One region of the Rhizobium skierniewicense Ch11 genome, then DNA from elsewhere that is predicted to be linked to it. Evidence: predicted binding sites of a transcription regulator. Region 1 holds the regulator's gene; each other region holds the start of a gene.
The links. Region 1 encodes PhoB, which activates phosphate uptake and scavenging genes when phosphate is short. Its sites were predicted from a motif close to TGTCATNNANCTGTCAT; they were not measured.
Positions count from the first base shown of each region.

Region 1 (8,041 bases):
CTGTGGATTGTCGTCTAACGTTGATCGAAACGCTTAAATCCGTTGATCGCTTTGTGTATCAAGCCGGACTGCGTTGGTTTTGTCCGAACAGATGACATCTTCGGTCAAAAGGCCAGAATTTTTATCGCCTTTGAAAGTGCCCGATACCGCATCGCGCCATGTGGCGTGTCGAGGAAAGTTTCATGAACACACCTATCATTTTGTTGATACTGGCGTTGATCGGCATCACCAGTTACGTGCTTGGCACGCGCCGCGCTGTCGCGCTGGCAGGTGGTCGTCCATCATCCATGCATTCTCGCGCCGGTTACCATGGCTCTTACGCACTGGTCTGGGCCATCCTGCCGTCGGCCTTCATTCTGGCTGTTTGGCTCATCGTCAGCCCGATGGTCATCACGGCTGCGGTTCGCGCCGAGTTTCCTGAAGATATTCGCGCGCAGTCGGAGGCGCAACAGAGCCTGAACTACGGCATGGTCGGCTCCATTGCCCGTGGTCTTCAGCGCCTCACACCGGAAGAGCACGAGGCCGTCAAAGCCGGTGCGCCTGTCCGTCCTCTGCTTGCCGCCAAGGGTGTCGCGATTGCCGGTGACCCAGAGCCTTATATGGTGGAAGCAGCCCAGACGCTGAACACGATGACGACGTCCAGCCGCATCGGCATGATCGTCGTTGTGCTGGGTGTCGCGTTGATCGGCGCCCTCTATGCGATCCGCGCCATTGCGCCGCGGTTTCGGGCCAGAAACAAAGTTGAGCGCGTCATTCTCGGTGCGCTTTTGCTGGCGTCGTCGCTTGCTATTTTGACGACCATCGGCATCGTCATGTCGATGCTGACGGAAGCCATTCAGTTTTTCAACATGGTGCCAGCCCACGAGTTCTTCTTCGGCACCGTTTGGGATCCGCGGTTTGCAGCCGCAGGCGCAACGGAATCGGTCGGTCAGTTCGGTCTCATTCCGCTTCTTGCCGGTACACTCTACATCGGTTTCGTCGCCATGCTGGTCGCGGTTCCGGTGGGACTGTTCTCGGCCATCTACATGGCAGAATATGCCTCTCGGCGTGTCCGTTCCATCGCAAAGCCGCTGCTGGAAGTTTTGGCCGGTATTCCGACCATCGTCTACGGCTTCTTCGCGCTGACTACCGTTGGCCCTTTCCTGCGAGACATCTCCTCGCAGATCAATGGTCTGACGACCGGCGATTACACCTCATTCATCCAGGCGCAGAGCGTTCTGACGGCTGGCTTCGTGATGGGCATCATGCTCATTCCCTACGTGTCCTCGCTGTCGGACGACATCATTACAGCGGTGCCACGCACGCTTCGTGATGGGTCGCTTGGTCTGGGGGCCACGCGCTCCGAGACCATCAAGCGCGTTCTCCTGCCTGCTGCCCTGCCAGGCATCGTCGGGGCCATTCTGATGACGGCATCGCGCGCCATCGGTGAAACGATGATCGTGGTTCTGGCGGCAGGTGTTGCCGCACGCTTGCAGATCAGCCCGTTTGAACCGATGACGACGGTGACGGTAAAGATCGTCAGCCAGTTGACGGGCGACCTTGAGTTTACCTCGCCGCAGACGCTGGTTGCCTTTGCGCTCGGCATCACGCTGTTCGCCATCACGCTATGCCTTAATATCTACGCGCTCTTCATTGTGCGCAAATACCGGGAGCAGTACGAATGATCGACGTTGTTTCTTCGGCGGCTGGTGTGCCAGTCGCGCCAAAGACGGCCCGTCGCGATATCGGCATCAAGCGCCGTTACGCAGCCGAGCGTCGCTTCCGCACCTACGGCGTTGCCGCGATCTCCTTCGGGCTGCTGTTCCTTTTCCTCCTGATCTGGTCGGTTGTGGGCAAAGGCTACACGGCGTTTCAACAGACGACGATCACGGTTCCGGTGGAGTTTTCCGAACAGATCATCGATCCCGACAATCAACGTGCCACAAATCCGAACAAGCTTGTGACGGCGAACTACCCGGTTCTGGCGCGCAACGCGGTGGCCAGGGCGCTGGGCGTGTCGCTGGACGACCGCACCGCCTTGCGCACCATCGGGACCATGGTGTCCGATAGTGTTCGCACCCAGCTGCGCGACATCGTGACAACGGATCCAAGCGTGATTGGTACGACGCGCAATGTCGCGCTTCTGGCGTCCGGCGATATCGACTCGGCCTTCAAGGGCCAGTTTGACATGACCGGCGAAGAGGCAAACCGCCGCGTCTCCGACCAGCAGGTCAAGTGGATGGATCAGCTCGTCGCAAGCGGCCAGCTTGCCAAGCAGTTCAACACCGGCATTTTCGTGAATGGCGCATCGAGCCGTCCGGAGGCCGCCGGTGTGGGCGTTGCGCTCATCGGTTCCTTCTACATGATGATGATCGTTCTCGTGCTGTCCCTGCCGATAGGCGTGGCAGCCTCGATCTATCTGGAGGAGTTCGCGCCCAAGAACCGCATTACCGATCTGATCGAGGTGAACATCAACAACCTCGCAGCCGTGCCATCGATTGTCTACGGTCTGCTCGGCCTGTCGGTCTTCATCAACTTCATGGGCTTCCCGCGCTCGGCATCTCTGGTCGGCGGCTTCGTGCTGACACTGATGACCTTGCCGACGATCATCATTGCGACCCGTGCGGCGCTCAAGGCCGTTCCGCCATCGATCCGCGCTGCGGCTTTGGGGCTGGGCGCCTCGAAGATGCAGACGATCTTCCACCATGTTCTTCCGCTGGCCATGCCGGGAATTCTGACCGGCACCATCATCGGCCTGGCCCATGCTCTGGGGGAAACCGCTCCCCTGCTGTTGATCGGCATGGTCGCCTTCGTCGCAAACTACCCGACAACGCCGATGGACCCATCCACGGCCTTGCCGGTCCAGATCTATATGTGGGCAAACGAGGCAGAGCGCGCCTTTGTCGAACGGACATCCGGCGCTATCATCATCCTGCTGATTTTCCTCGTTGTCATGAATGTTGGCGCAATTCTCTTGCGGCGTCGCTTCGAGCGGCGCTGGTAAAAGGAGCTTAGAACGATGAATATGTTGTCGGAAGCAGCAATGGAAAAGGCGCTGGACAAGAAAATGAATGACGTTTCTCATAAGATGATTGGCAAGGACGTATCCGTCTACTACAGCGACAAAAGGGCGCTGTACGATGTGAACCTCAACGTCCGCGAAAACACCGTGACCGCGCTCATCGGTCCATCGGGCTGTGGCAAATCCACATTCCTGCGAACGCTGAACCGCATGAACGACACGATCGACGGTTGCCGCGTCACGGGTAAGATCACGCTCGATGGCGAAGATATCTACGACAGCAACATCGATGTGGTTGAACTGCGCGCCCGTGTCGGCATGGTGTTTCAGAAGCCGAACCCGTTTCCGAAGTCGATCTACGAGAACATCGCCTACGGCCCGCGCATTCACGGTCTTGCCCGCAACAAAGCGGATATGGACCAGATCGTCGAGGCCAGCCTTCAAAAGGCAGGTCTGTGGAACGAAGCCAAGGATCGCCTGCTGGAATCCGGGACGGGCCTTTCGGGTGGTCAGCAACAGCGTCTGTGCATCGCCCGCGCGATTGCCGTCAGCCCTGAAGTCATTTTGATGGACGAACCCTGCTCGGCGCTCGACCCTATCGCAACGGCCAAGGTCGAGGAACTGATCCACGAACTTCGCTCGAACTACACCATCGTCATCGTGACCCACTCCATGCAACAGGCAGCCCGCGTTTCACAGCGCACTGCGATGTTCCATCTGGGTCATCTCGTGGAAGAAAACGACACCGACAAGATGTTCACCAACCCGGATGACCAGCGCACGCAGGATTACATCATGGGTCGCTTCGGCTGATCCTGTCGTTGATTGCAACCCATCGCGTTGAACCGCTTGAGCCTGACAGGGCTTGCGGCCAGCCGCATCGAAACTGGAGAATTCGACCATGCCGACAAACTCGCACATCATGTCCGCGTACGACGAGGAACTGAAGTTCCTCAGCCGCCGTATCGCTGAAATGGGTGGTCTTGCGGAGCAGATGTGCAGCGATGCGGTGCGCGCGCTCGTCAACTCCGATGCCGCTTTGGCCCAGAAGGTCATTTCAGATGATACGATCCTCGACAATGCCGAGCGCGAAATCGGAGACAAGGCGATCGTGACCATCGCCAAGCGTCAGCCGATGGCTGCCGACCTTCGCGAAATCATCGGCTCGCTGCGCATCGCCGCTGATCTGGAGCGTGTGGGCGACCTTGGCAAGAACACGGCCAAGCGGGTCATCGCGGTTGCCGGAACCGGTGTACCCCGCAAGCTCGCCCGTGGTCTCGAACACTTGTCAGAGCTGGCTTTGGTCCAGTTGAAAGACGTTCTGGATGTCTATTCCACCCGTTCGGCGGAAAAGGCGCAGACCATCCGCGAGCGTGATGAGGAAATTGATGCCATGTACACCTCGCTGTTTCGCGAGCTGTTGACCTACATGATGGAAGACCCGCGCAACATCACCACCTGCACACACCTTCTGTTCTGCGCCAAGAATATCGAGCGTGTGGGCGATCATGCGACGAACATCGCGGAAACCATCTACTACATGGCCACCGGCAGCCAGCCGGCAGGCGAGCGTCCCAAGGACGACAGTTCCAATACGCTCGGTGCGATCACCGAGTGAATGTCCTACAAGACTGGCGGAGTCACTAGTCATGGTGCCGAAAATAGCTGTTGTCGAAGATGAAGAGGCGTTGAGCGTTCTTCTTCGCTACAATCTCGAATCCGAAGGTTACGACGTGGACACGATCCCGCGTGGTGATGAGGCGGAAATCCGCTTGCAGGAACGTACGCCGGATCTGCTCATTCTCGACTGGATGCTGCCAGGTGTCTCCGGCATCGAGCTGTGCCGTCGCTTGCGGATGCGCCCGGAAACGGAACGCCTGCCAATCATCATGCTGACGGCCCGTGGCGAGGAAAGCGAACGCGTGCGTGGATTGGCCACAGGTGCCGACGACTATGTGGTCAAGCCGTTCTCCACACCGGAACTGATGGCGCGCGTCAAGGCGATGCTGCGCCGCGCCCGCCCGGAGGTCCTGTCATCCGTTTTGAAATGTGGTGATATCGAACTGGACCGCGAAACCCACCGCGTCCATCGCAAGGCCCGCGAAGTGCGCCTGGGACCAACCGAATTCCGCTTGCTGGAGTTCCTGATGGTATCGCCCGGCCGCGTTTTTTCCCGCTCGCAACTTCTTGACGGCGTGTGGGGGCACGACATCTACGTGGATGAACGCACGGTGGACGTCCATGTAGGCCGTCTGCGCAAGGCGCTCAACTTCTCCAGCATGCAGGACGTCATCCGCACCGTTCGCGGCGCTGGATATTCGATGGAGGCCTAACGTCTACGGCGAAGTCAGATGCGACGTAACGCATTGAGGAGCACGCGCCACCGTGAGCGGCGCATATCAGCGGCGTGCTTTTCATGTCTGAAGTCGCTTGGTTCTTGTAGGCTCATCACGACACGGTGGGAGCCTAGCGACGCCCCGATCAAGATATGATATGTTGAATAGATCGGCACCTGGGCTGATAAACAGCCAGAATACCAGACTGTTTCAGAGCTCAATATCCTCAACGAAAACAAACGTTCTCATATCGTGACTGATATGACGACAAGGGTTGATTGAAATTATCTGAAAATTAAAGTTTGACTATCCGACCGGAAGGCTCTATCTATTGGTTGTCGATATTTTTTCTTGCTGAGCTTTGGTTGCCGCGCGATTAGCACCGCGTTTTGAACTAACCCTTTCTTCAAAAAAATCGCTATAATCGCACGCAGGGCGTCAGTTCTGCGATCTATCTCTTATGCTTTGAAAGGGTTCATTATGACCACAGGCACAGTAAAATGGTTTAACTCCACCAAGGGCTTCGGCTTCATTCAGCCTGACAACGGCGGCACAGACGCATTCGTACACATCTCCGCTGTAGAGCGTGCAGGTATGCGCGAAATCGTTGAAGGCCAGAAGCTGAGCTACGACCTTGAGCGCGACAACAAGTCGGGCAAAATGTCTGCTTGCAACCTTCAGGCTGCTTAAATAACGGGATCTGCTTTCCCTTGACCACGGATGTACTGGCACTGTTGAAAGCATGAGACCAACCGAGGTCAGGCACTTTGCCTGGCCTTTTTTTGTGCCGCTTGGCGGCGCAAGCTTCGGGTACTGTGCCTTTATGGCGTTAACAGGGTCCAGGCTGCTCGATCCACCCCGCATCGGACTTCCAGCAAATCGATCCCGATTTCAGGCCGGTGCGACAGGAAGGAAATTTCATGTCTGAAACACACAGCAAATCTCGCAAACAGGCCGAGATCGCATTTGGCGCCACGCAAACGCAGTTTTTTGCCCGTGGCCATGCGGTTGAAGAGATCAACTCGATTACGCAGGCGCGTGACGAAAAGACGATCAGACTGCGCGAAGCGCGTCTTGCCAAGGAATTGCAAGACAGCCTGAACCCTGTACCTGCCCCAACGAAACGTGGTAAGAAGACCTGATCGCAGGATCAATATGACCACTCAACTGGAATAGAGATTTGAGAAACACTAGAAACATCAAGAACAACGAAGTTTCCGAACAGCGCGGCGCCGCTGCCGAAGCAAAGGCTGCTCTTTTGAAGGCCTATCGCGAAGCCAAGGAAGCTGCGGCACCCATGCTTGAAGCCAAGCAGGCCGAACAGATCGCCGTTGCCGAGGCCCGCAGAGCGCGACAGGCCGCGCGTGAGCAGCAAAAACGCGAAGAAAAAATCCGCCTTGAAGCAGAGGCTGCTCAAAAGCAGGCCGAACTCGAAGCCGCGGCAAGCGCCGAAGAAGACGCCCGCAAGCTGGCCGATAAGAACCGCATCGCCCGCGTCATCGAAGACGAAGCCGCTCGTAAGGCAGAGCGTGACCGCCGCTATGCCAACCGCAAAGCCCGCCAGGGCTGAACCATTCGCCAAGATCAAGCAGCCATTCACCCGAAGGGCTGCGATCTGGCAGGGCGCCCTGTCAGACTGCTGGCAGCGTGGGGCAATAACCCGGACACGGTATTCTCACCGCTCAGGCAGAGCCCTGTCTGGGACGCTTTTCGCGCGCACCATAATTCTTCTCCTGAATATTTTTGCCCAACGTCAAGCCCAACGCTCTATACGAGTTCCTGGGATGATGGTGGATAATTGATATGAGCGTCTGGCGCCGTAAGGCCATCGAGGCTGCACCTGATGCGCGATGAGATCGAGCGCGCCTGGTCGCCTATGGCTGCATGGATAGAGCTGCGCGCCTTTTTCGAAGCCTGCGTGAAAAACGACAGGATAGATAAAGCCCGTCGCATCATGGATTACGCCCGCTATTGTCTTGCAGCGCCACATGCAGATATCAACACCGCTGCGGCGGTTGGCTTCATTGAACATCTGGCCGACCATGAACAGGTGCGTCTCCGCTTGCCCGAGTTCATGACGGCTCGTGAAGTCGAAGAGTGGCGCACCATTTTGACCTACCACACCGAAGCCGTGATTGTAGACGCGTTGAGCGAATCTTGCCGAGGTCAAAGACGTCAGAGCCATTCGCCCATTAAAAAAGCGGGCCAATGACCCGCTCATTTATGATCACAGATTTTTCCCGAACCTTCAGGCTCTGCGGCGTTCGCTCACAGGCTGGTAAGCCATCTTTGCGTGGAATTTGCAGTAAGGCGAGGATTCAGACGCGTCGCAGCCGCAGAAGTGGAAATCATCTTTCAGCGGATCACCCACCGGCCATTTGCAGGTGCGTTCCGTGAGTTCCGTCAGGGTCAGACGAAGCGATGTCGGCAGAACCGCTGTGTTGACCGGTACATAGTCGACAACCCGGCCTGTATCGGTGTCCTGATCGCTTAACGTTGCCGTGCGCACCGTTGGACGCGGTGTCGCAGCGCGTGCCTGAAAGGTATTTGCGGCGCGTGGTGCAGCAGACGGTGTCGCGACTGCCGGGCGCTTAGTGGCCGGGCGTGACGTAGCGACAGTGCCGCCCGCTTTTGCGCGGCCGGGAAGGTTCAGGCGGTGGACTTTGCCGATGACGGCGTTGCGGCTGACACCGCCAAGTTGTGC
Region 1 is NZ_RXPG01000009.1:25,095-33,135, forward strand. It holds gene pstC (phosphate ABC transporter permease subunit PstC) at 183-1,664, shown strand; gene pstA (phosphate ABC transporter permease PstA) at 1,661-2,983, shown strand; gene pstB (phosphate ABC transporter ATP-binding protein PstB) at 2,999-3,814, shown strand; gene phoU (phosphate signaling complex protein PhoU) at 3,903-4,619, shown strand; gene phoB (phosphate regulon transcriptional regulator PhoB) at 4,651-5,334, shown strand; gene EKM04_RS08525 (cold-shock protein) at 5,818-6,027, shown strand; gene EKM04_RS08530 (hypothetical protein) at 6,258-6,479, shown strand; gene EKM04_RS08535 (DUF6481 family protein) at 6,518-6,907, shown strand; gene EKM04_RS08540 (DUF7674 family protein) at 7,181-7,549, shown strand; gene EKM04_RS08545 (GcrA family cell cycle regulator) at 7,586-8,041, opposite strand, start outside.

Region 2 (8,041 bases), on a different contig from region 1:
AAGAGCGGAGACACGCGGCACGGCTCTTAAAAACTGGCTGACATAGCCGATGCTTTCGTTTCGCAGTTCCAACACCAGTCTCGGATCGCCGCCTCCCAGATTACGCATGGCTCCAGACTTGGTGTCACGGACCCAGATCTGGCCACGGTCGATGGCGTAATTACCGTAAACCATCCGCAATATCGACGATTTTCCGATGCCCGATGGTCCGCCGAGCACCACGCATTCGCCGCGATGGAGCTCAAAATTGACATCGTTGACGACGGGCAGAACAAGTCCGTCGCGCAGATGCATGGTGAAGGATTTGGCGACGTTCTCCACCGATAGAAGAACGGTCTCGGCAGCATTGATGGACGGTTGATGAAGGCTCATCTCAACTCTCCGGTATCGAGGCGACAAGAAGCTGCGTGTAGGCATGTTGCGGGTCGTCCAGCACGCGATCGGTCAAACCGTTTTCGACGACCTTTCCATCTTTCATCACGAGCATCCGCTGCGACAAAAGGCGCGCCACAGCGAGGTCATGGGTGACGAGGACGACAGACAGACCAAGGTCGCTGACCAGCCCGCGAAGCAGATCGAGAACACGCGCCTGAACGGAAACGTCCAGACCGCCGGTCGGCTCATCCATGAAAATCAGGCGAGGGTGGGTCACCAGATTGCGGGCGATCTGCAATCTTTGGCGCATGCCGCCTGAAAATGTCACAGGCTGGTCATCGATACGATCAGTGGCAATTTCGACACGCGCCAGCCAATCGCTGGCGTTGCGGCGAATATCGCCGTAATGACGCTCTCCAATGGCCATAAGGCGTTCACCGACATTGGCGCCTGCCGAAACCCGCATCCGCAAACCGTCGGCCGGGTTCTGGTGAACGAAGCCCCAGTCCGTGCGCATCAAGAAGCGTCTCTCAGCCTCAGATAGATCGGCAAGATCGGGAAAACGCCCGTCACGCATCCGATACCGGACGCTACCGGCAGAGCGGTCGAGCCGCGCCGAAGTACAGTTCAGCAATGTCGTCTTGCCGGACCCGGATTCGCCGACAATTGCGATGACCTCGCCCGGCCAGACGTCGAAAGAAACACCGGTGCAGCCGATGAAGGCGCCATAGCGACGTTCAAGATCGCGCACGGACAGTATGGGATCGCTCATGGTTGCTCTCCCATCGCAGCCTTCGGCATTCCTAGACCCTGATGGCCGTCTCCCTGTCTCGTTTCGCAATGATCTGTGTCGGAACACACGAACATGCGTCCGCCTTGGTCGTCGGTCACAACTTCATCGAGGTAGACGCCGGTGGCATTGCATAGAGCGCAGGGTGCAGTGAACGTCTGGACCTCGAAAGGATGGTCTTCGAAGTCGAGGCTAACGACGTCCGTGAAGGGTGGAAGCGCATAAATCCGCTTCTCGCGACCAGCACCGAACAGCTGTAATGCGGGCGAATTGTGCATTTTCGGATTGTCGAATTTCGGAATGGGCGAGGGGCCCATCACATAACGGCCCTCGATCTTGACGGGGTAATCGTACGTCGTTGCGATATGGCCGTGTCTGGCGATATCCTCATAAAGCTTGACCTGAATCAGGCCGTATTCTTCCAACCCGTGCATGATGCGCGTCTCCGTTTCACGCGGTTCGAGGAAACGTAGCGGCTCAGGAATGGGGACCTGATAGACAATGGTTTGGCCGGCCTTGAGAGGCGTCTCGGGAATGCGGTGGCGCGTCTGGATGACACTGGCTTCTGTGGTTTTCGTCGTCGTTGCCACGCCCGCGGTCTTGGCAAAAAAAGCACGGATCGAGACTGCATTCGTCGTGTCGTCGGCACCCTGGTCGATGACCTTGAGAACGTCGTCCGGGCCGAGGATCGCAGCCGTCACCTGAACGCCGCCGGTTCCCCAGCCATAAGGCATGGGCATCTCGCGGGAGGCGAACGGCACCTGATAGCCGGGGATGGCGATGGCCTTCAGGATTGCCCGACGGATCATGCGTTTCGTCTGCTCATCCAGATAGGCGAAGTTGTAACTGGGCAGGTTCATTCTGCTGCCTCCTTGCTGGCCGAGGTCTCTTCGTTTTCCTTCCGCAACATGCGCAGCAGACCGAGTTCGGCCTGGAAATCCACGTAATGCGGTAATTTGAGATGTTCGACGAATCCGGTGGCTTCGACATTATCGCAATGGGCCAACACGAACTCTTCGTCCTGTGCGGGCGCGGTCCGTTGCTCATCGAATTCATCGGCGCGCAACGCTCGGTCAACGAGGCTGACAGCCATAGCTTTTCGTTCGGACTGCCCGAACACCAGCCCATAGCCCCGCGTGAAGCGCGGGCCGTCTGCCGTGGTGCCCTTGAACTGCGACACCATCTGGCACTCGGTGACACGAATGGAACCAATGGAAACCGCAAAGCCAAGCTCCGGGACATCCACCTCGACCTCGACGAGCCCGATGCGCACTTCTCCGACAAAGGGGTGAGTGCGGCCGTAGCCTCGTTGCGTGGAGTAACCGAGCGACAGCAGAAATCCCTCGTCGCCACGCGCTAGCGCCTGAAGTCGCAGATCTCGGTTCGCCGGAAATGACGTCGGCTCACGGGTCATATCCGTCGGCTCTTCTTCCGACTGGATGTCAGGCTCGATCAAGCCTTCATCGTTGAGGATATCCGTGATGCGTGGATAGGTGCTCTCTTGCTGGGCCTCGCGCCGTTCCGGCTGATCAACGGTCTCGTCAACGGCCATGGCGGGGTCGATCAGGCGGTGGGTATAGTCGAAGGTGGGTCCCAACAGTTGGCCACCGGGGATATCCTTATAGGTGGCAGATACCCGGCGTTCGATCTGCATGGCCCCCGTGTCGATCGGTTGGGAATATCCGAAACGGGGCAGGGTGGTGCGATAAGCCCGCAGCAGAAAAATCGCCTCGATGAGGTCGCCGCGGGATTGCCGAACGGCCATAGCAGCCAGTTCTGGATCATAGAGAGAACCCTCGGCCATGACGCGATCAACGCCAAGCGAAAGCTGACCGGCAATCTGCTCCAATGTCAGCGCAGGCACATCGCGATCGCCTCGGCGTCTGTCGGCCAACAGCTTATGAGCTTTGTCGATAGCGGCTTCACCGCCCTTTACGGCCACATACATCGCTTCAAATCTCCTTGATGCGCGTTGTGCGCGGGAGGGCCAACGCCTCGCTGCCACAAACGATGATGACGTCGAGGCCCAGTGGGTAAGACGCGTTGTTCTCCAGCGCCCATTTGGCAAAGCCTTCCGGCAGGCCGGATGGTGAAATGGCGTGCGTGTTTTCAATCCCGGGGCCGGAGAGTTGCAGCATGGTCCCGCCAGTCATGGCGTGAACCGGAAGGATCAACGTTGCAGAGCGGTCGGGATAGCTCATCGTCCCCACAGCAAAATCTTTCCAGTTATCAATTCGGCTTTTCTCACTAAGAACCGCAAAGCTTGCCTTGCCTTGCTCTGGTGTGACCGGTGCGCCCGAATGGAAGACCAGCCATTCGGCAGCACTCTGCATGTCGCCCGCGTTTTCAAACCAGACCGGGGTGTCATAATCCGCAAGCGTCAGCAAAATGGCAGAGGCAGCGCAGGTGAGGGGCGCAGGGCCGGTTGCGACGGTGCCGAGATCAACGTTCGTTCCAGGTCTGGAAAAAGCATCCATTACCGCTCGGAAAACACTCTGGGAGGCGAAAACAGGATCGGTGAAGCCGCCATCGAATGTTGCTGTTTGCATCAGTCTTCTCCTCGTGTGACGGTGAAGAAATCGACCTTTGTCGCTTCCGTCTCTTCGGCGCGCTTTTGCTTCTCGTCGTTGATTGCGGAGAGGATGGGCCGGGTGATTTCGTCATCGATACGTTGCTGCCAGGTGTCGATTTGCCGTAGCGCATCGAGATGGGCGACGATGCGTGCCTTGTTTTGGTCCCGGCCCAGCACGATGGAGTGGCCGACCTCACCTGTCACGAGCTTGATCGTTGCACGAGTGACGCTCGCTTCGCCTAGATTAAAGGTGGCACCACCACCGCCAATTCTGCCTCGAACCATGACGGTGCCGATTTCCGGGCCGCGTACCGGTGAAGCGGTGGGCAGCGATGGAGCCATCCGCGAGTAACGTTCATCCAGCAGAACAGCAGGCGCCGCCGACAGGATGTCGAGAGCGCTTTTTCTTGAGAGAACTGCAGTGTCAAAGGGGTGCTTGATGCGTGTCATCTCTCATCCATATTTATCTAGTTGTGTAGACAACTAATCATATTTGATATATACACTCAATACGGTGACAGAAGAATGACAGCCTGGTGTTTGTGGAGGGCTTGCGTGGACGATCTCGATGATGGCGTTTCACGGTGGCGGCGCGTTGCAGACGGCATCCGCAATGCCATCAGCGAGGGGGCGATAGACGATCAATTGCCAACGGAGGGCGCCTTGGCGTCTCAGTACGGGGTCAATCGCCATACCGTCAGGCGAGCAATCGCTGCGTTATCCAGTGAGGGGCTTCTTCGCGCTGAGCGCGGTCGCGGCACCTTCGTCAATGCGGTGCCCCAGCGCATTGTTTATCCGATTGGCACGAGGGCCCGCTTTTCCGAAAACATGATGCGACAATCGTTGGAGCCATCGGGGCGATTGATCAATGCCGAGCTGATTGTTGCCAACGCTGCACAGGCAAGCCTGCTGGATTGCAAGATCGGAGCGCCGCTGCATCGTATGGAGCATCTGGCCGTGGCAGCCGGTGTTCCGCTGTCCAGATCGACCTCTCTTTTTTCCGCAGACCGGTTTCCCGGGATCATCGCCGCCTATGCCGAGACCGGCTCCATCACAAAGGCACTGGAAATGGAGGGTCTTGCGGATTATCGGCGCAAGGAAACGAGATTGACCGCTGAACGCGCATCATCTCGCGATGTCAGCTTCCTCACTTGTGCGCCCGATAGTATCGTCCTTGTCAGTCGGGCAATCGATATCGATCAGAACGATGCACCCGTACAAAGCATCGTCACGCGTTTCTTGGCAGACCGTATGGAACTTGTCTTCTCGAATGCGCCATAGCTTCTATCTTTCCGCGATCACATACAGAGCGAAACTGGAAGACGGACCGGGCTTGTACAAAACTTTTCGGGAAAAAAGACAACCGTATCAAGGTTGTTCTCACCGCTTAAGCTGTTAGAACCAAAGGACCACGCCGACCGTGTGGTCTGCATACGGTGGGTTAACCCTGGAGAGCTTTGTCGATGAATTATGCCGCACTCATCTCGGAGCTGTTGGAAACCTCTGAACACGTTTCAGACACCGACCCCGCCAAAATCCGTGAACTGCTTGATCACGCCGTTGTCGCGGTGCGGGACTTGAGAGACAAGATCGACAGACATCCAGCGCAAAACGTCCGCGATGCCGTGACGTTTCTAGAGAAGATTTCCGCTGATTTGGCCGTCGGTGACGTTCCTGTCGATCAATGTCGAAGCGCGTTGAAAGACGCTTCGGTCATGATCGAAGACCTCGCAGCAAAGTCGCGTTCCAAGATTTATTAGAACACGACCCCCTTATTGCGACATTACGGTTGACGATCACAACGCGTCAGCAAAAGCCATTCAGCTTCAGTATCTTGTGTGCCTCGATCGTCGCTTGAAGCGCTGCTTCCGAGGTGCGGTCGCCCTGGTTGCCATCTGGGTGATGCATCTTAAGCCTTTCCCGGTAACGGCGCCTGATATCTTCAGGCGTCGCATCTGCTTCGAGGCCTAGCGTGTCGAAAGCCTTTGCTTCGAGCACCTTGAGCTTGCGTTTCTGAAGATCGGCTTTTTGCGCCTGACGCTGAGCTGCCGTCTTGCGCTGATTCAATGCTTTTGCAGAACCGGAGCGTGCGGTCGAGGGCATCGGAATTTCCGTCGACCGGTCGACCCGTGTGCCAAAGGTCACGCGGCGACCTTCAGCAGCTTCCTTTTGGTAGCGCGCCACTTCATCGCTCGATGGGGCTGACGTGAAGCTGTATCCCTTGTTGTAATCTCTGACATGCTCGATGCAGAACATGAGATACAGTCCTTCGGCCATGGGTCCAACAGGTGCGCGATGCGTACCGGTCTTGTCGCAACCGTCCCACTGACATTTCGGACCTGTCGGCTCGCTAGCGCTTGTCGATTTTTTGCGCGCGGACTTCAGTCCAACGAATATTTTTGAATCAGACGTCATGACGTGTGTATGGACTCAGTGCGCCATCCCGGCAAGGGTTTTTGCGCGACCTGCCCAATGGTTTTTGCGCACCCGATATGCATGGAGGGAATTGCGCGCCATTTATCTGTGAGACGATGGTGGGAAATTGATGATGAATTGGCTGCTGCACATCGTGTAATGATCGCATCATTGTGTTCAAGACACACGGTGCGGACTTGTTAAAAAATCACAATTGCTCTCTAGATTTCAGTAGAGTTGATTCAAGACGTCGATAAGGAATAACGCTGAATGCGCATGAAGTATGGTTTTGTTGGCTTAATTCTGTTTGTTGCGTCCTCTGCTTTTTCTCAAGAGCTCGCGAAACCTCCTGTCTTGGAGCCATCCAGCACTCAGGCGCAAGCCGCCAATCTGAGTGCGCAGTTCCTTGGGAGGTATGCCTATAAGCCTGTTCCGCTCGATGACGCGCTCTCCGCAAAAATCATGGACAAGTTCATCAAGTCTCTCGACCCGGACAGGATGCTGTTCATGCAGGCTGATATCGACACCTTCATGGTTGGCAAAAACAGCATCGATAACGGGATACTGGACGAAAACCTAGAAATTCCGTTTTCCATTTTCAACGTTTATACCCAGCGGGTCGTCGATCGCATGACCTACGCCCGTGGCCTGCTCAAGCAGCCGTTCGATTTCACAGCAAAAGAAGAATATTCGCTTTTCCGAGAGGATGCCCCATGGGCGCAATCTGCGCAGGAGAGCAATGAGCTTTGGCGCAAGCGGGTTAAAAGTGACTGGCTGCGTCTGAAGCTGGCGGGTCAGGCCGATACGGCGATTCGTGATACTCTGGACAAGCGTTACAAGAATATTCTGGAGCGCGTTTATCCCTACAAGAGCGACGACGTGTTCCAGACGTTCATGGCCGCCTACACAACGGCAGTGGATCCTCATACCGACTATTTCAGTGCCGCAGCGTCCAACGAGTTCGACATCTCGATGAGACTTTCTCTGGTTGGTATCGGTGCCGTTCTGCAGGAACGTGATGGTTACACCACAATTCGTGAACTCGTTGCAGGTGGTCCGGCCCAATTGTCCGGAAAACTTGCCGTTGGCGATCGCATCATTGGCGTGGGGCAGGGTCAGGATGGCGAGATTAAAGAGGTTGTCGGAACCCGGCTGGATGAAGTGGTCCAAATGATACGGGGTGAAAAAGACTCCACCGTTCGACTGGATATCTTGCCTGCAGATGCGGGTGGAAATGCAAACCACCGTGTTATCACTCTCATCAGAGACAAGGTCAGCCTGGAAAAACAGGCCGCTCAAAAGACGATCGTCCCCGTGCTCAAGGATGGTGTCACGCGCAAAATTGGCGTGATCACGCTGCCGACCTTTTACGAGGATTTTGAAGCGCGCCGAAAAGGTGACAAGAATTACAGAAGCGCCAGCCGAGATGTTGCCAAGCTGCTTGGAGAGTTGAAGCAGGAGAATGTGGACGGCGTGCTTGTCGATCTGCGTGACAATGGCGGCGGATCCCTGTCGGAGGCAATTGATTTGACCGGCTTGTTTGTCGGCAAGGGGCCGGTTGTCCAGCAGCGGGACGCAGAGGGCAAGATCAAGGTCGAAAGCGATGATCTGTCAACGCCGGCATGGTCAGGTCCCGTCGGCGTTCTGATCAACCGCGGTTCTGCTTCGGCCTCGGAAATTTTCGCGGCCGCCATACAGGATTATGGCCGTGGGGTGATCGTGGGCGAGCCGAGTTTCGGTAAGGGTACGGTCCAGACGGTTGTCGATCTCGATCAGGTTGCCCGCAACACCAAGCCGGAATTCGGCCAGCTGAAACTCACCATCGCACAGTTTTTCCGTATCGATGGTGGCACGACGCAATTGCATGGTGTCACACCCGACATCAGCCT
Region 2 is NZ_RXPG01000030.1:412,695-420,735, forward strand. It holds gene phnL (phosphonate C-P lyase system protein PhnL) at 1-372, opposite strand, end outside; gene phnK (phosphonate C-P lyase system protein PhnK) at 374-1,147, opposite strand; gene EKM04_RS21800 (alpha-D-ribose 1-methylphosphonate 5-phosphate C-P-lyase PhnJ) at 1,144-2,025, opposite strand; gene EKM04_RS21805 (carbon-phosphorus lyase complex subunit) at 2,022-3,113, opposite strand; gene phnH (phosphonate C-P lyase system protein PhnH) at 3,118-3,714, opposite strand; gene phnG (phosphonate C-P lyase system protein PhnG) at 3,714-4,187, opposite strand; gene phnF (phosphonate metabolism transcriptional regulator PhnF) at 4,293-5,018, shown strand; gene EKM04_RS21825 (hypothetical protein) at 5,201-5,497, shown strand; gene EKM04_RS21830 (J domain-containing protein) at 5,544-6,152, opposite strand; gene EKM04_RS21835 (carboxy terminal-processing peptidase) at 6,423-8,041, shown strand, end outside.
Region 2: a site for PhoB is predicted at 4,252-4,268, ahead of phnF (phosphonate metabolism transcriptional regulator PhnF). Genes of this name have one in related genera too.

Region 3 (8,041 bases), on a different contig from region 1:
GCGGGCGAATGCGAAGACCGAAGCGCTTGAGGCGTGTTTCGATGATCTGCGGACGGCCGATGAGGATCGGCACGCCTGTGCCTTCCTCCAACAAGACCTGGGCGGCGCGCAGCACGCGTTCGTCTTCGCCTTCAGCAAAGATGATGCGCTTCTTTTCTGCCGTCTTCGCCAGATTGAAGATGGGTTTCATGATGAAGCCCGAGCGCCAGACGAAACGGTTGAGCTGGTCGAGGTAGGCGTCGAAATCCGTTATGGGGCGCGCAGCCACACCGCTTGCGGCAGCGGCACGCGCAACGGCTGGCGCAATGCGCAGGATCAGGCGCGGATCGAACGGCGACGGGATGAGGTAGTTGGGGCCAAAGATCGGCGTTTCGTCACTATAGGCCTTCGCTGCGACCTCCGAGACTTCCTCGCGCGCCAGTTCGGCAATCGCGTGGACGGCTGCCATCTTCATTTCTTCGTTGATGGTTGTCGCGCCGCAATCCAGTGCACCTCTGAAGATGTAAGGGAAGCAGAGAACGTTGTTGACCTGATTCGGAAAATCCGAGCGGCCGGTGCAGATCATGGCGTCCGGGCGCGCGGTGCGGGCCAGTTCCGGCATGATTTCCGGGTTGGGATTGGCCAGCGCCAGAATGAGCGGCTTTTCCGCCATGCGGGCCAGAAGCTCCGGCTTCAGGACACCTGCCGCGGAAAGACCGAGGAAAACATCGGCGCCATCGATGGTTTCATTGAGAACGCGCTTGTCGGTCTTTTGCGCATAGACCTCTTTCCACTCGTCCATCAGGCTGTTTCGTCCTTCGTAGACGAGGCCCTCGATATCGTGAACCCAGATGTTTTCGCGTTTTGCACCCAGCACCACCAACAGGTTGAGGCAGGCGAGGGCCGCCGCACCCGCACCGGATGCAACGATCTTGACATCACCGATTGTTTTGCCTGCCAGTTCCAGTGCGTTGGTGACCGCCGCAGCGACGATGATGGCGGTACCGTGCTGGTCATCATGAAATACCGGGATGTTCATTTTTTCGCGAAGCTGACGCTCCACTTCGAAACATTCGGGCGCCTTGATGTCTTCAAGGTTGATGCCGCCAAAGGTCGGCTCCAGCGCCGAAATGGTCGAGACCATGTCGGTGATACCAGGTGCGTCGATTTCGATATCGAAGACGTCGATGCCTGCAAATTTCTTGAACAGAACCGCTTTGCCTTCCATGACTGGCTTGGAGGCGAGAGGGCCGATATTGCCGAGGCCCAAAACTGCGGTGCCATTGGAAATCACGGCGACCAGATTGGCGCGCGCGGTATATTCGGCAGCCATTTCAGGATTTTCGTGAATGGCAAGACAAGGCGCAGCAACGCCGGGCGAATAGGCAAGTGCCAGATCGCGTTGGTTGCCGAGCGGTTTGGACGCCTGGATTTCCAGTTTTCCGGGACGCGGATAGCGGTGATAGAAAAGCGCCTGTTCTTCCAGATCCGCGTTGGCGTTGGTGTTTTTCGTGTTGCCCGTTTCCTGAGAACTCATTCTGTCACCGCTTATTTCAAGTTTCTTGGAGGCCTTTGCATACAACAATCAGCTTGTGCGTACAGCCGTTTATTTTACCTGTTCCAGGCAAAGTCGGTACTTTTGCTTGTGCTCAAACGCCGGTTTCGCATGCGCAATGGCAGCATTGTCATCTTGCTGAAACACGAGTCTGTTTTTCCATTGATGAGGATTGCCGAGTACAGGGGGAACAGTTCCATGGCCGGGCAAAGCGAAGCCAAACAGTTCAGAACACTCTTCATTTCAGACGTGCATCTTGGATCGAAAGCCGCCAAGACGGATTTCCTCTTGGATTTCCTGCGCTATCATGAAGCCGAGACCATCATTCTTGTCGGCGACATCATCGATGGCTGGCGGTTGCGCCGCAACTGGTACTGGCCGCAGGGCTGCAACGACGTTGTCCAGAAGCTGCTGCGCAAGGCCCGCAAGGGAACGCGCATCGTTTACATTCCTGGCAACCACGACGAATTCCTTCGTGAATTTCCGGGCACCCATTTCGGTGGTATCGAAGTGGCCGAGCGGATGATCCACGAAGCCGCCGATGGCAAGAAATACCTCGTCATTCACGGCGACGAGTTCGATGTGGTGGTCCGTAACGCCCGTCTTCTGGCCTATCTGGGTGACTGGGCCTACGATGCTGCGATTGCCGTCAACGTTCTGCTGGCGGCCGTTCGTCGCCGCATTGGGCTTCCTTACTGGTCGTTCTCAGCCTGGGCGAAGCTCCAGGTCAAGCATGCCGTCAATTTCATCGGCGAGTTCCAGCGCGTGGTGGCGGACGAAGCGCGCCGCAACAATGTGGACGGCGTCATCTGCGGACATATTCATCATGCGGTGATGGAGGATATCGACGGTATCCGCTACATCAACACCGGCGACTGGGTGGAAAGCTGCACGGCGGTCGTCGAGACGATGGACGGCACGTTCGAACTGATCACCTGGATGAAGTCGGATCAACAGACCGAAGAGCACAGCGTTGGCGAACTGGAGCCGGTCGCTTTTCCCAAGCTCATCGGCAAATACGCAGCCTAAAGCAGGTCGGTTTCCGTCAACCCCAGAGTTGTGGCTCTGGGGGATGGACAATCGAGTCGTCGTAGACCAGTCCGGGGAGGTGATCGCGCGCCAGCAGTAATGGGCCATCGAGATCGGCAAAGGCCGTGTCCTGCGCCAGTAACACAGCGGGCGCCATGCCGAGCGATGTGCCGAGCATACATCCCACCATGATGGTATAGCCAAGCCGCTCCGCCTCGCGCTTCATGATCAGCGCTTCGGTCAGTCCGCCTGTTTTATCGAGCTTGATGTTGATGGCATCGTAACGGTCGCGGAGCGATGCCAGATCGGCTGTGAGATGTACGCTTTCATCCGCGCAGATCGGAACGGGCCTCGATATACGTGACAGCATATGGTCCATGCCGGCGGGTAAGGGCTGCTCGATCAAAGCGATACCCAGTTCAGCCGCGATGGCAAGGTGATGTTCGAGATTGTCTTCTCTCCATCCCTCATTGGCGTCGATGATGATCGCTGTCGTTGGCGCGGCTGCGCGCACGACGCGGAGGCGAGCCTCGTCGTCTTCGGTTCCCGTCTTGATCTTCAGAAGCGGGCGATGGGCGTTTTCGGCAGCTTTGGCGGCCATGGTATCTGCGTCACCGAGCGAAATCGTATAGGCGGTCACAATTGGATGGGCGGGTCCACGTAATATCGCTTCTGCGACGCCTTTACCGCTAAGCTTTGCCTCCAGGTCCCACAGGGCGCAGTCCACGGCATTGCGCGCCGCGCCCGGTTTCATCGTGTGTTGCAACGTGTGCCTGTCCAGACCGTTAGCCACGGCATCAGCGACTGCACGGATATCCGCAATCACACCCTCGATGGTTTCCCCATAACGAGCGTAAGGCACGCATTCACCAACGCCTTTGGCGTCACCGTCATGAAGTGTGCAGCGCACGACACGAATCTCGGTTCGGCTGCCCCGCGATATGGTGAAACTTCCGGCAATCGGGAACGTCTCTGCTGTGGCTTCAAGGTAACGACGCATGAAAATTGCCTTAGAGGTGATGAATAAACCTGTAAACAGACGAAAAATCACCCGTTTTCATCCGCAGGGCAGTGGCTTGCTGATCCGGCAGTCGATATGAATCGTTACAGAATCTTTAAGACGCTGCATTCGCTTGGAGCAAGATGCAAGAACTTCAGACTAAACAACGGGCGAAACCTGCATCAATCTCAGCCGATGACAACGCTGAGGCCGAGAACGCGCGTTACGTTTTGAGCGGTTCCTGGCGTAATGCCAACATCCATCCTGTCCTTGCCGACATCGAGAAGATCGAAAGATCTGCAGCGAACGGCTCAATCTCGGTCGATCTTGCCGATGTGGATGATATCGATACCACGGGTGCATGGCTCTTACGCCGCATGCGCTACCGCCTGGAACAGGCCGGTACTGAGGTCGTATTTGAAGGCAATGAGCGGGTTGAAGGCATCATCACGGCTCTGCCGGATGAGGCACCATTGCCGCCCAAGGAGACCAATAAAAAGGGTGTCGTCGAGCGGATATTCGACCCCGTAGGCAAGAACGTCTTGCAGGCAGGCGCCGATTTCCTGGCAGGCATGTATATTCTGGGCTCTGCCGTGCGCGGCGCACAGATGAAGCTTGGGCGAGGGCGCGGTGTTTCACCTGCTGCCATCGTCAACCAGATCGACCATATGGGCGTGCGCGCTGTGCCGATCATCCTGTTGATGTCGTTTCTCATCGGCGCGATCATTGCCCAGCAGGGTGCGTTTCAGCTGCGTTACTTCGGTGCGGAAGTGTTTGTGGTCGACCTCGTCGGCATCTTGCAGCTTCGTGAAATCGGCGTTTTGCTGACTGCGATCATGATCGCCGGTCGCTCGGGAAGCGCGATCACGGCCGAGATCGGCTCCATGAAAATGCGAGAGGAAATCGACGCGCTGAAGGTTATAGGGCTCAATCCGGTCGGCGTTCTGGTGTTCCCACGCCTCGTGGCGCTCACGATCGCGCTTCCGCTTCTGACCATCATCGCCAACTTTGCGGCGCTGTTCGGGGCTGCCGTCGTTTCGCTGCTGTATTCAGGCATCACATTCGAAGTGTTCCTTTCCCGTCTGCATTCTGCGGTGGAAATTTCCACCATCGCATCCGGCATGATCAAGGCACCGTTCATGGCGCTGATCATCGGCATCGTGGCCGCGGTCGAGGGCATGAAGGTTGGCGGAAGCGCTGAGTCGCTTGGTCAGCACGTGACTTCGTCCGTGGTAAAGTCCATTTTTGTTGTGATCCTGGTCGATGGTGTGTTCGCCATCTTCTATGCAGCCATCGATTTTTAAGGAGAGGATGTGCAGGACCAGGCCGTAAAGACAGACAACAGCAAGAAAGACCGGGAAGTCATTCTCTCGGTTGAAGGCGTGACCGTTGCGTTTGGCGACAAGGTCGTTCTCGATAATCTTGATCTCGACGTCTACCGTGGCGAAATTCTCGGCTTTATCGGTCCGTCTGGTGCCGGTAAGTCCGTTTTGATGCGGGCGGTTTTGCGCCTGCTTCCCCGCCAGGCCGGTACAATCAAAATTCTTGGAACAGATTACGACAAGGCGACGGAAGACGAGCGTATGGGTCTGGACACGCGCCTTGGCGTTCTTTTCCAGCAAGGTGCATTGTTTTCCGGCCTGACTGTCAAAGAGAACATCCAGCTTCCAATGCGCGAATATCTGGACTTGCCACAGGCGCTGATGGACGAGCTAGCCGCGTTGAAAATCGAGATGGTGGGTCTGGCAGCTGATGCCGCAGACAAATATCCGTCCGAGCTGTCAGGCGGCATGATCAAGCGCGCGGCGCTGGCGCGCGCATTGTCGCTCGATCCCGATCTTGTTTTTCTGGACGAGCCGACATCCGGGCTTGACCCGATCGGCGCTGCTGAATTCGATATGTTGATTGCGAGACTGCGTGATTCGTTGGGATTGACCGTCTACATGGTGACGCACGATCTCGACAGCCTGTTTTCGGTCTGTGACCGCATAGCCGTTCTGGGCAATAAAAAAGTTGCCGTAGAAGGCACACTCGAGGAAATGTTCGAGAGCGACGATCCTTGGGTTCAATCATATTTCCGCGGAAAGCGGGCACGTGCCGTCGTTCTTCCCGATGGCACGCAACACATTCCGGGGAGTGACGGATAGCCATGGAAACAAAGGCAAATTACACCATCGTCGGAATATTCACCCTGATCGTCATCGGGGCGGCATTCGGCTTCGTTTACTGGATGGCAGAATTCGGCCGCGGTGGACCTACCGCTCAGTTGACGATCCGTATTCCGGGCTCGGCCAACGGCCTGTCCGTCGGCTCGCCGGTGCGGTTCAACGGCATTCCTGTTGGTACCGTGCGTGGCCTGTCTATTGACCGGGACGATCCGGCTTATTCGATTGCCTTCACGGAAGTGCAGGCCGATGCTCCGGTGTTTCCATCCACCCGTGCCGTTCTTGAAATTCAGGGCCTGACGGGCGCCGCCTATATCGAGCTTTCCGGCGGCCGTAACAATGAAGAGCGGATTTTGCAGAAATCCTTCGATACCGGCGTGCCGGCGGAGTTGACGGCCGACCTCTCCAGCGTGACCAACCTTCTGGCAACGGCCGACAAGATCTTGAAACGCGCGGATGGTGCCATCGGCGAGTTGCAGGGCTTCGTGCAGGATGCGCGTGGACCTTTGACGCAGACGGTGCGCAATGCCGAGAAATTCTCCAACGCTCTTGCTGCCAACTCCGATGGTATCGAAAACTTCCTCGAAAGCCTGAGTTCGCTTTCGACCACCGTTCAGTCTGTGTCCGTGCGTCTGGACAGTACGCTGACGGCCGTCGAAGACCTCGTGAAATCCGTGGACTCGCAGAAGATCGATTCGATCCTGACCAACGTCGACAAGGTGACGTCCGATGTCGCGTCTGCCTCCGGTGGTATTCAGGATGTGATGGAAACGGTGCAGCGCACGTCACGCAACTTCGAGCAGGCCAGTTCAGACGTTCAGGTCGTCGTGAAGCGCGCCGACACGCTGCTGGCTTCGGTCGATCCGGCAAAGGTCAGCAACGCGGTGGACGATGTTGCCGTGGCGACTGCCGATGTCCGTCAGGCCATTGGCACCTTCCGTCAGATCGCTGACGACGTGGGCACGCGTCGCCCCGATATCGATCAGGCGATCGCCGACTTTACCGATATGTCCCGCAAGCTGAACGCAGCGTCCAGCCGTGTCGATGGCATCCTTGCAAAGGTTGATGGCTTGCTGGGAACCGACGACGCCAATTCGCTTTTCTCCAAGGCGCGTGAGACTCTGGCCTCGTTCAAGGCGGTTGCTGATAACATCAACATGCGTGTTGGTCCTATCGCGGACAATCTGGCACGGTTCTCGAGTTCTGGTTTGAAAGATTTCCAGGCGCTGATCGGCAGTACACGCCAGACAGTGGATAATCTGAACAACACGATCACGAATTTCGACCGCGATCCGCAGCGCCTGATCTTCGGCGGCGAGAACGTGAAACAGTATGATGGCCGAACACGGCGTTGACGGGGGTATGGATTTGAAAATGTCGTTGATGCATTGGCAGGGTAATATCCCCGCCCGGACCAAAGTTCTCGTGATGATGCCGTTGCTTGCAGGGCTGCTGGCTGGTTGTGGCGGCAGCGCGAAGAACGACACGTTCGATCTATCGGTCTCCTCCACACCTGTGACGCAGGGCGCATCGTTGCGCTCCCGCCAGTTGCTGATTGCAGAGCCAACGGCGCTTAAGGCGCTTGACAGCGAAAACATCGTGGTCCGTCTGTCAGGTTCTGAAGTTCAGTATCTGGCAAATTCCCAATGGAGCGACCGCCTTCCGCGTATGGTGCAGTCCAAGCTCGTGGAAGCGTTCGAAGATACAGGCAAGCTGGGCGGCGTCGGTCGTCCAGGGCAGGGTCTCGCTATCGACTATCAGGTCGTGACCGATATTCGCGCCTTTGAAGTCGATACGACCAAGAACCTCGCGACGATCGAGATTTCTGTAAAATTGCTGAACGACAAGAACGGTACGGTCAAAGCGCAAGAGGTGTTTCGCTCCACTGCGCGCGTCAGCGGCTCCGGCAATGCAAATCTTGTGAAGGCACTGGACAACGCATTTGCCTTGTCATCCCGTGAGATTGTCAGCTGGACATTGCGCTCGCTTTAACGCAACCGACAATTTGAAAACAAAACGCCGTGTATCCCAAGGGATGCGCGGCGTTTTTGTGTTCGGGATTATTTCACTGCGTTCTCTGTTTCCCACTCGGCCAGAGGAAACAGTCTGTCGTAGCACCAGTTGAAAATGAAGGCGTAGCCCACATAGAACAGAGCGAACGACACGTCCATCACCAACGCATGCAGGATACCGATGTTGAGATACCACGCGATGAAGGGCATGAGGACCAGCAGCAGTCCAAGCTCGAACAGACCGGCATGCGCAACGCGTATCATCGCCGTCTTCTGCGTGGTGCCTCTATAGCGCTGCATG
Region 3 is NZ_RXPG01000005.1:260,582-268,622, forward strand. It holds gene EKM04_RS04675 (NADP-dependent malic enzyme) at 1-1,516, opposite strand, end outside; gene EKM04_RS04680 (UDP-2,3-diacylglucosamine diphosphatase) at 1,733-2,563, shown strand; gene dgcA (N-acetyl-D-Glu racemase DgcA) at 2,580-3,563, opposite strand; gene EKM04_RS04690 (ABC transporter permease) at 3,707-4,867, shown strand; gene EKM04_RS04695 (ABC transporter ATP-binding protein) at 4,877-5,710, shown strand; gene EKM04_RS04700 (MlaD family protein) at 5,713-7,083, shown strand; gene EKM04_RS04705 (ABC-type transport auxiliary lipoprotein family protein) at 7,103-7,720, shown strand; gene EKM04_RS04710 (PACE efflux transporter) at 7,789-8,041, opposite strand, start outside.
Region 3: a site for PhoB is predicted at 1,663-1,679, ahead of EKM04_RS04680 (UDP-2,3-diacylglucosamine diphosphatase). Genes of this name have one in related genera too.

Region 4 (8,041 bases), on a different contig from region 1:
CATCGCGCCTGACATTGACATCGTTGCCTATCGCTCCGGTTATCAAGGCGTTCTGTTGGGCGACAGCGTTCAAATTACCAAGGATATGCGCGAGAAAGCGCACCTTTTGCACCGCTACGGCGGCTCGCCGATTGGCAACAGCCGTGTGAAGCTGACCAATGCCGCAGACTGCGCCAAGCGCGGGCTCGTCAAGGAAGGTGAAAACCCTTTGGCCGTGGCGGCAGACCGTCTGGCAAAGGATGGCGTCACCATTTTGCACACCATTGGCGGTGATGACACCAACACGACGGCTGCGGACCTTGCGGCCTACCTCGGCGCCAATGGCTATAACCTCACCGTTGTCGGCCTTCCCAAAACCGTCGATAACGACGTCGTGCCTATCAAGCAGTCGCTGGGCGCGTGGACTGCAGCGGAAGTTGGCGCAAACTTCTTCGACAATGTCAGCAACGAACAAAGTGCAGCGCCCAAGACCTTCGTCATTCACGAAGTCATGGGGCGCCACTGCGGCTGGCTGACGGCGGCAACGGCGCGGGCCTATATCCAAAAGACCACTGGCAATGAATATGTCGATGGCCTGTTGATGGGACCACAGCTAAAGAGCATCGATGGTCTGTATCTGCCGGAAATGGCCTTCGATATCCAGGCCGAGGCAGAGCGCCTGAAGAAGACGATGGAAAAGACGGGCTTCGTCACGCTCTTCGTCTCTGAAGGTGCAGGCCTTGATTCGATCGTTGCCGAGCGCGAAGCATCCGGCGAAACCGTCAAGCGTGATGCTTTCGGTCACGTCAAGATCGACACCATCAATGTTGGCGGGTGGTTCCAGAAGCAGTTCGCCAGCCTGATCGGCGCGGAACGCACAATGGTGCAAAAGTCGGGCTATTACGCGCGCTCCGCCCCCGCCAATGGCCAGGACCTGCGGCTCATCCAGGGCATGGTTGATCTGGCCGTGGAAAGCGCACTCAACAAGGTTTCGGGCGTTACCGGCCATGACGAAGACCAAGGCGGCAAGCTGCGCACCATCGAATTTCCGCGCATCAAGGGCGGCAAGCACTTCGACCTATCGACACCGTGGTTTGGCGAGGTCATGAACCACATTGGCCAGCCCTACAAAGCGGCATAGAGCATAAAAGCGCCTCTTTACGCCGCATGATGCTGTGAACCGCAAACTGTGGCGTAAACACACCGCTCTCGACGTTATGAACCTATCACCCCAGAAATGCGTTTCGGTTTCTGGGGTGATACTGTAGGTTACAAAGAAATGACGTGCAGGGAGGGCTAGGAGGAAAGCATATGTCCGCACAAGTCTGGCTGGTGTTCTGCTCGGCCTGCGCTATCCTTTTCGCACTGCCCTCACCCGTGTCCTTCAAAGTCGCGAGCTATACCGCCATACGCGGCAAGCGCGCCATGGTCGCAGCTCTCACTGGCGCGACACTTGGCATCGTCACAACGGTTACCGCCGCCTCCATTATCGTCGTCGGCGCAGAACTCTTGCCCTCCACGCTTGTGGACATCGCACGCTGGGCCGGCACGGCTTGGCTGATGCTGTTTACCCTGTGGACGATTGCGACACCCGCCGCGCGCGAAGCCAATGCCGACAACGATAACCTGCGCGGAAAATCCTTCGGCACCATCTTTTCGGATTGCTTCGTGATGGCAGCTTTGCGTTTGCGTTATTTCGGCTTCTTCGTCGCTTTCCTCATGCAGTTTTTGAACGGCACCCGCGACGTCGTTGAAATGGTCACGCAAATGCAGTCGGTCCTTCTCTTGATTGCGCTCGTATGCCTTGGCCTGCAGGCGGCTTTCGCACGCTTTACGATCACGTCTGTGCGGAGAATGTCGGCTAGCAAAAAAGCAAAGAATTCAAAGCGAAAGAGCTTCATCGCTGGCCGCGCCGTGACCGCCGGATACCGCCGTATCGCTGCATAAGACATTGCTGTTAAGTCGCCGCTTGCCCGAAACCTTACGATAGGTTAATGATCGCCGGATAGGGACTGCCTGCTTCGCTGGAAACGGGGGTATCGAGCGACAGGCGCACTCAAGGGCGGCAGCATGAAATTTTCAGGCAGTTTTGGTCGAAGATCGGCGCTTCTTATGTCGTCCACAGTGGGCCTTGCGCTGTCACTGGCAGGATGCACAAGCGTCGAATATTCGGCCAAGGGCGATCCATCGCACCCGAAGATAGCCTCGGTTACGGCCACATCGGCAGACACAACCACCACCCAGATGGCAAGTGTGACACCTGCAACGGCAGCAGCCGGAGCGACGACGGAAACCGCGGCAGTTGCCACACAAGTCGCTTCCACGGCAACGACCTTACCAACATCAACCGCCCTCAAGGGTGGCCGCGTTGCACTTCCCCCCGCATCCGAAATTGCAGCCGCTGCTGCCATAGACACGCAGTTGCAGCCACAGGCGGCTACTCAGGTCGCTCTTGCAGCACCGGCCGCCACGACACCGGCGGCAGCAGCCTTGGCTCACCAGACGGCGAGTGCCGCGCTTCCGCAGGTCGTTGCGCTCAAGGGAAGCTTTCCGCCAGCACCCGGCGCGCCCGGAACCCCATCAGCGGCAGCCATTCCGCTGACCGAAGAAATGATGAAGCAGCAGAGTGTCATCCCGGTTCCAAAGCCGCAGGGTGCGATGCTTGCCTATGCGTCTGCGCCGCAAAATGCAGCTCTTGCCGCCATCAGCACACGGGAAGCCATCACGCCTTCACTGGATGCGCCATCGATGGTTGGCCGTCAGAAGCTTAGCGGCCTCATCACCAAATACGCCACCATGTACAACGTGCCAGAAGATCTCGTTCACCGCGTCGTGATGCGTGAGAGCCGCTACAATCCAAATGCGGTCAACGGCGGCCATTTCGGCCTTATGCAGATCAAGCACGCCACGGCACGCTCGATGGGCTTCGACGGCCCCGCCTCAGGCCTCTTCGACGCCGAGACCAACCTGAAATACGCCGTGAAATATCTCAGTGGTGCATGGCTGGTGGCCGACAACGATCGTGATAACGCCGTCCGTCTTTACGCCCGCGGCTACTATTACGACGCCAAGCGCAAGGGCATGCTGCACGTTTTGCGCAAGTAGCCTGGCGACACAACCCTCTACCCTCATTGGCTCGAGAACAGTTAAGATCAAGTCCTTGATCGACCTGGCCGTCAAAGACATGCGGACGTATCGCTGCTGGATACAGCCCCCATGCCAATCTAACGGCGACATAAACACCTGACCACCGCCTCGTCATCAAACTGTTGCGTCTCGCGGTTAAACGCCTCTCAACCGAATGAGAGGTGGAATCAGATGACCAGTGTCGCGCCGAAAACCGGTTTCAGCAAAAACGTGAAACTGAAGACAGCGCTGCTCCAACACAAGGCTCTGTCCATCAGCGGCCTGTCGGAGCGCCTGTTCGGTGTTTTGTTTTCCGGTCTGGTCTACCCGCAAATCTGGGAAGACCCTGAGGTCGATATGCAGGCGATGGAGCTGCGCGATGGCCACAGCATCGTCACCATCGGTTCAGGCGGCTGTAACGTCCTTGCCTACCTGTCGCGCAATCCATCTCGCATCGATGTGGTGGATCTCAATCCGCACCACATCGCCCTCAACAAGTTGAAGCTCGCAGCGTTCCGCCACCTGCCGAATCATGGCGACGTCGTGCGCCAGTTCGGTCACGCCAACGTGCGCTCCAACAGCGAAGGCTACGATCGTTTCATTGCCCCAAACCTCGACCCGCAGACACGCGCCTATTGGTCGAAACGCAAGATGACCGGCCGCCGTCGGATTTCTGTGTTCAACGGCAACATCTATCGCACCGGCTTGCTCGGCCGCTTCATTGGCATAGGTCACGTTCTGGCCCGCCTGCACGGTGTGAAGCTTCAGGACATGGCCAATGCCCGTTCGATGGATGAGCAACGTCAGTTCTTCAACGAGAAAGTCGCGCCGCTCTTCGACAAGCCGATGATCCGCTGGCTGACGAAGCGCAAGAGCTCGCTCTTCGGCCTCGGCATTCCACCACGCCAATACGATGAGCTCGCCAGCCTTTCGGACGGCAACACGATTGCTCCGGTTCTTCGCCAGCGTCTTGAAAAGCTCGCCTGTGATTTCCCGCTGAAAGACAATTACTTCGCCTGGCAGGCCTTTGTGCGCCGTTATCCGCAAGCGCAGGAGGGCAACCTTCCCGATTATCTGCGCACCGATTACTATCCCGCCATCCGCAGAAATGCCGCACGCGTTTCCGTACACCACGCCACCTTTACAGAACTGCTGACCTCCAAACCGGCATCTTCTGTCGACCGCTACGTTCTTCTGGACGCGCAGGACTGGATGACGGACACGCAGATCAATGAACTCTGGTCGCAGATCAGCCGTACGGCGGGGCCAGACGCCCGCGTCATTTTCCGCACGGCTGCCGAAAAGAGCGTCATCGAAGGCCGCCTGTCACCCGATATCCGCGCCCAATGGTCCTATCTCGCCGAGCGCTCGCAGGAACTCAACGCGCGTGACCGCTCCGCCATTTATGGTGGCTTCCATATCTATCAGAGGGCGCAGGCATGAAAAGCATCGGTGACAATGTCAGCCTTCGTGATGTCAACCACGCCAACCTGATGGACAAGATGTATCGCAACCAGCGACACATCTATGATCTGACGCGCAAATATTATCTGCTGGGCCGCGACACCACCATCGACAAACTCGATATCCCGCAAGGCGGCAGCTTGCTGGAAATCGGCTGTGGCACCGGCCGCAATCTTCTTCGAGCATCCAAACTTTTCCCGACTGCAAAGATTTACGGCCTTGATATCTCGGCGGAAATGCTGACGACGGCTGCCGAAACCTTCGCCGGGAGGCAGGAAAGGCCTGTGTTGCGCGTCTCAGATGCCACGACCTTCAGGCTCAGCGAATTTGCTCGCAACGATGGTTTTGACCGAATCATGATTTCCTATGCCGTATCGATGATACCGGAATGGGAAAAGGCAGTGGAACGCGCGCTGGCGTCACTTGCGCCCGGTGGTTCCCTGCACATCGTGGATTTCGGGCAACAGGAAGGCCTGCCACGCCCGTTCCGGACTTTGCTACAGGCCTGGTTGACCAAGTTTCACGTCACGCCCCGTGCCAATATGCGATATGTGCTGGAAGCTTTCGCCGGCAGCGCCAACGTTGCGTTGGAATTCCAGCCGATTGCGCGAGGATACGCGTGGCGCGCTGTCATGACCTTGCCAGAGGCCTGAAAACAGCTGCGGTCAACGGTAAAGCATTGAATTTCCCGTCATCCGTCTTGCCATAACGGCTTGTTTACCCTGTTATGGTAAACAGGAGATTACGGCGCCTCTCCGGGGCGACCGGCGCGGACTTTCATTCGTTTCACTGGGATCATCATGCAGCGGCTACTTCCGGCTCTTTTCGTGTCCATCCTCCTGTTGAGCGGCTGCACCTCCACCAGTTATGATTTCCTCGAAACCGCTTCCGTCGGCAAGCCGCGCTTCAAGGATAATGATCCACAGGATTTCGGCGCGCGCTCACCCCACAAGCATGAGGTACACGGTATCGACGTGTCCAAGTGGAATGGGGATATCGACTGGGCAACCGTGCGCAAATCCGGCGTCTCCTTTGCCTTCATCAAGGCAACCGAAGGTACGGACCGTGTCGATGCACGCTTCGACGAATATTGGCGCGAAGCGTCAGCCGCAGGCGTGGCGCACGCGCCCTACCACTTCTATTATTTCTGCGCGACGGCGGATGCCCAGGCAGACTGGTTCATTCGCACCGTGCCCAAAGAGGCGATGAAACTTCCGCCGGTCCTGGACGTCGAATGGAACCCCGCCTCCCCAACCTGCAAGACACGGCCTTCACCAGAGGTGGTCCGTGCCGAGATACAGCAGTTCCTCACCCGCATCGAACGCCACTACGGCAAGCGCCCGATCATCTATACCAGTGTTGATTTCCACCGCGACAATCTGGTCGGCCAGTTCAAGAACTACCCGTTCTGGGTCCGCTCCGTGGCCGCTCACCCCGCCCAGATCTACAGCGACCGCCAATGGGCGTTCTGGCAATATACCGGCACCGGCGTCATTCCCGGCATCAGCACGCCGACAGATATCAATGTCTTCGCCGGCTCGGAAAAGAACTGGCGCACATGGGTGGCATCTGCGAACCAGCCGCGCGGCTAACCCATCGATTTCAACTTGATTTCTGCGGTAATTCCAGCAGATGTGCTGTCGACCGAAGACATGGCGTTGGAAACATCACGTCTGTTGGTGCTTTTCCATCGTCTTGCCCACGCTTCCGCCACAAAGCTTGGCGAACGCATGGTTTAAATCGCACATTTGAGGAATTCTGATGTCCAGCTTTTCGCCACGCAGCCTCGCACTCGCTGCCACCTTTTTTACCTTGTCCTGCGGCTCGGCGCTCGCCATCACTCCCGTGGCGTCTCCGGATGACCCGAAACAGGTGGCCTGCGGCGGTGATCTCAACACCTTCCTACAAGGCGTAAAGACAGAAGCCGTGGGCAAGGGCGTTCCAGCAGAAGCCGTGGACAAGGCGCTGGCTGGCGCGCAGATCGACCAGAAGGTTCTGTCGCGTGACCGCGCTCAGGGCGTGTTCCGCCAGACCTTCCTTGAATTTTCCCAGCGCACTGTCAGCCAGGGCCGCCTCGACATGGGCCGCAAGAAGATTCAGGAGCACTCCGCAGCCTTCAAGCGTGCCGAAGACGAGTATGGCGTGCCTGCAGGTGTGATTGCAGCCTTTTGGGCCATGGAAACGGACTTTGGCGCGGTTCAGGGCGATTTCAACACCCGCAACGCGCTGGTCACGCTGTCGCATGATTGCCGCCGCCCGGAGCTATTCCGCCCGCAACTGATTGCGCTTACCGAAATGGTTCAGCACGGCGATCTCGATCCGGCCACCAACACGGGTGCCTGGGCTGGTGAAATCGGCCAAGTGCAGATGCTGCCCAAGGATATCATCGCATTCGGCGTGGATGGTGATGGCGATGGTCACGTCAACGTCAAGGCGAGCAGCCCGGACGCTATTTTGACGGCTGCCAAATTCATCCAGCATCTTGGCTTCAAGAAGGGCGAGCCCTGGATTCAGGAAGTGTCCGTACCGGAGAACCTGCCTTGGGAAAAATCCGGCCTCGGCGGTACGCTGACAGCAAGCGAATGGTTCAATCTCGGTGTTGCGCCAAAGGATGGCAACAAGAACTTCGGCGCCCTGCCCGCAGCCCTTATCCTGCCACAGGGTCGCAAAGGCCCGGCCTTCATAACCTACCCCAACTTCAACATATACTTGGAATGGAATCAGTCCTTCATCTACACCACCTCGGCCGCCTATTTCGCGACCCGCTTCATGGGCGCACCGGTTTATGCCAAGGGCAATCCTGAGCCCGGCCTTGACGATACCGCGATGAAGGAACTTCAGACCAAGCTCGATGCCAAGACCCATGACGTCGGCAAGATCGATGGCATCCTCGGATCGGGTACACGCATCGCCGTACAGCGTGAACAGCAGCGCCTCGGCCTACCCGCCGATGGATGGCCAACCCGCGCGCTTCTGGATGCTCTTTAAAAACTTTGTATCCGATTCTGACGGATTGCGATGGACGGCTGTGGCATTAACCACGGCCGTTTACTTTTTTTGCAGTTTGCACTGAGTTTTTCAGACCGTAATATAAGTTGTTTTTCAACGCATTGGCTGCAAAGCCTCAGAAATCATTGCCGTTTTCGTGTGCGACGCAATATAGATTTCGCTTTTCAAGAGACACAAAAGGGTCATAATGATTACTGTCAACGTAAAGGAGGCAGAGCATGGGACTTACAAATTCTCTTAATGCCTTAGCAGTGGGTGTGGCGTTCGCGTTTGTTGGAGTGATGTTGTTCATCTGACACGCACCTTGGAGTTATCGGCCACATCAAGCAGTTGATTACAAATTGCCATTAAAAAAACGCAGGTTTTTCGAAACCTGCGTTTTGTTCGTTCTGAAGATGTAACGCCGACTTTACGCTGCGGATTTCCGCATTGGACGATAGCCGACGTTCTCCAGAACCGCGTT
Region 4 is NZ_RXPG01000021.1:161,631-169,671, forward strand. It holds gene EKM04_RS15005 (pyrophosphate--fructose-6-phosphate 1-phosphotransferase) at 1-1,120, shown strand, start outside; gene EKM04_RS15010 (LysE family translocator) at 1,291-1,926, shown strand; gene EKM04_RS15015 (lytic transglycosylase domain-containing protein) at 2,050-3,084, shown strand; gene EKM04_RS15020 (BtaA family protein) at 3,298-4,548, shown strand; gene EKM04_RS15025 (class I SAM-dependent methyltransferase) at 4,545-5,222, shown strand; gene EKM04_RS15030 (glycoside hydrolase family 25 protein) at 5,370-6,161, shown strand; gene EKM04_RS15035 (lytic murein transglycosylase) at 6,331-7,557, shown strand; gene metF (methylenetetrahydrofolate reductase [NAD(P)H]) at 7,988-8,041, opposite strand, start outside.
Region 4: a site for PhoB is predicted at 3,236-3,252, ahead of EKM04_RS15020 (BtaA family protein). Genes of this name have one in related genera too.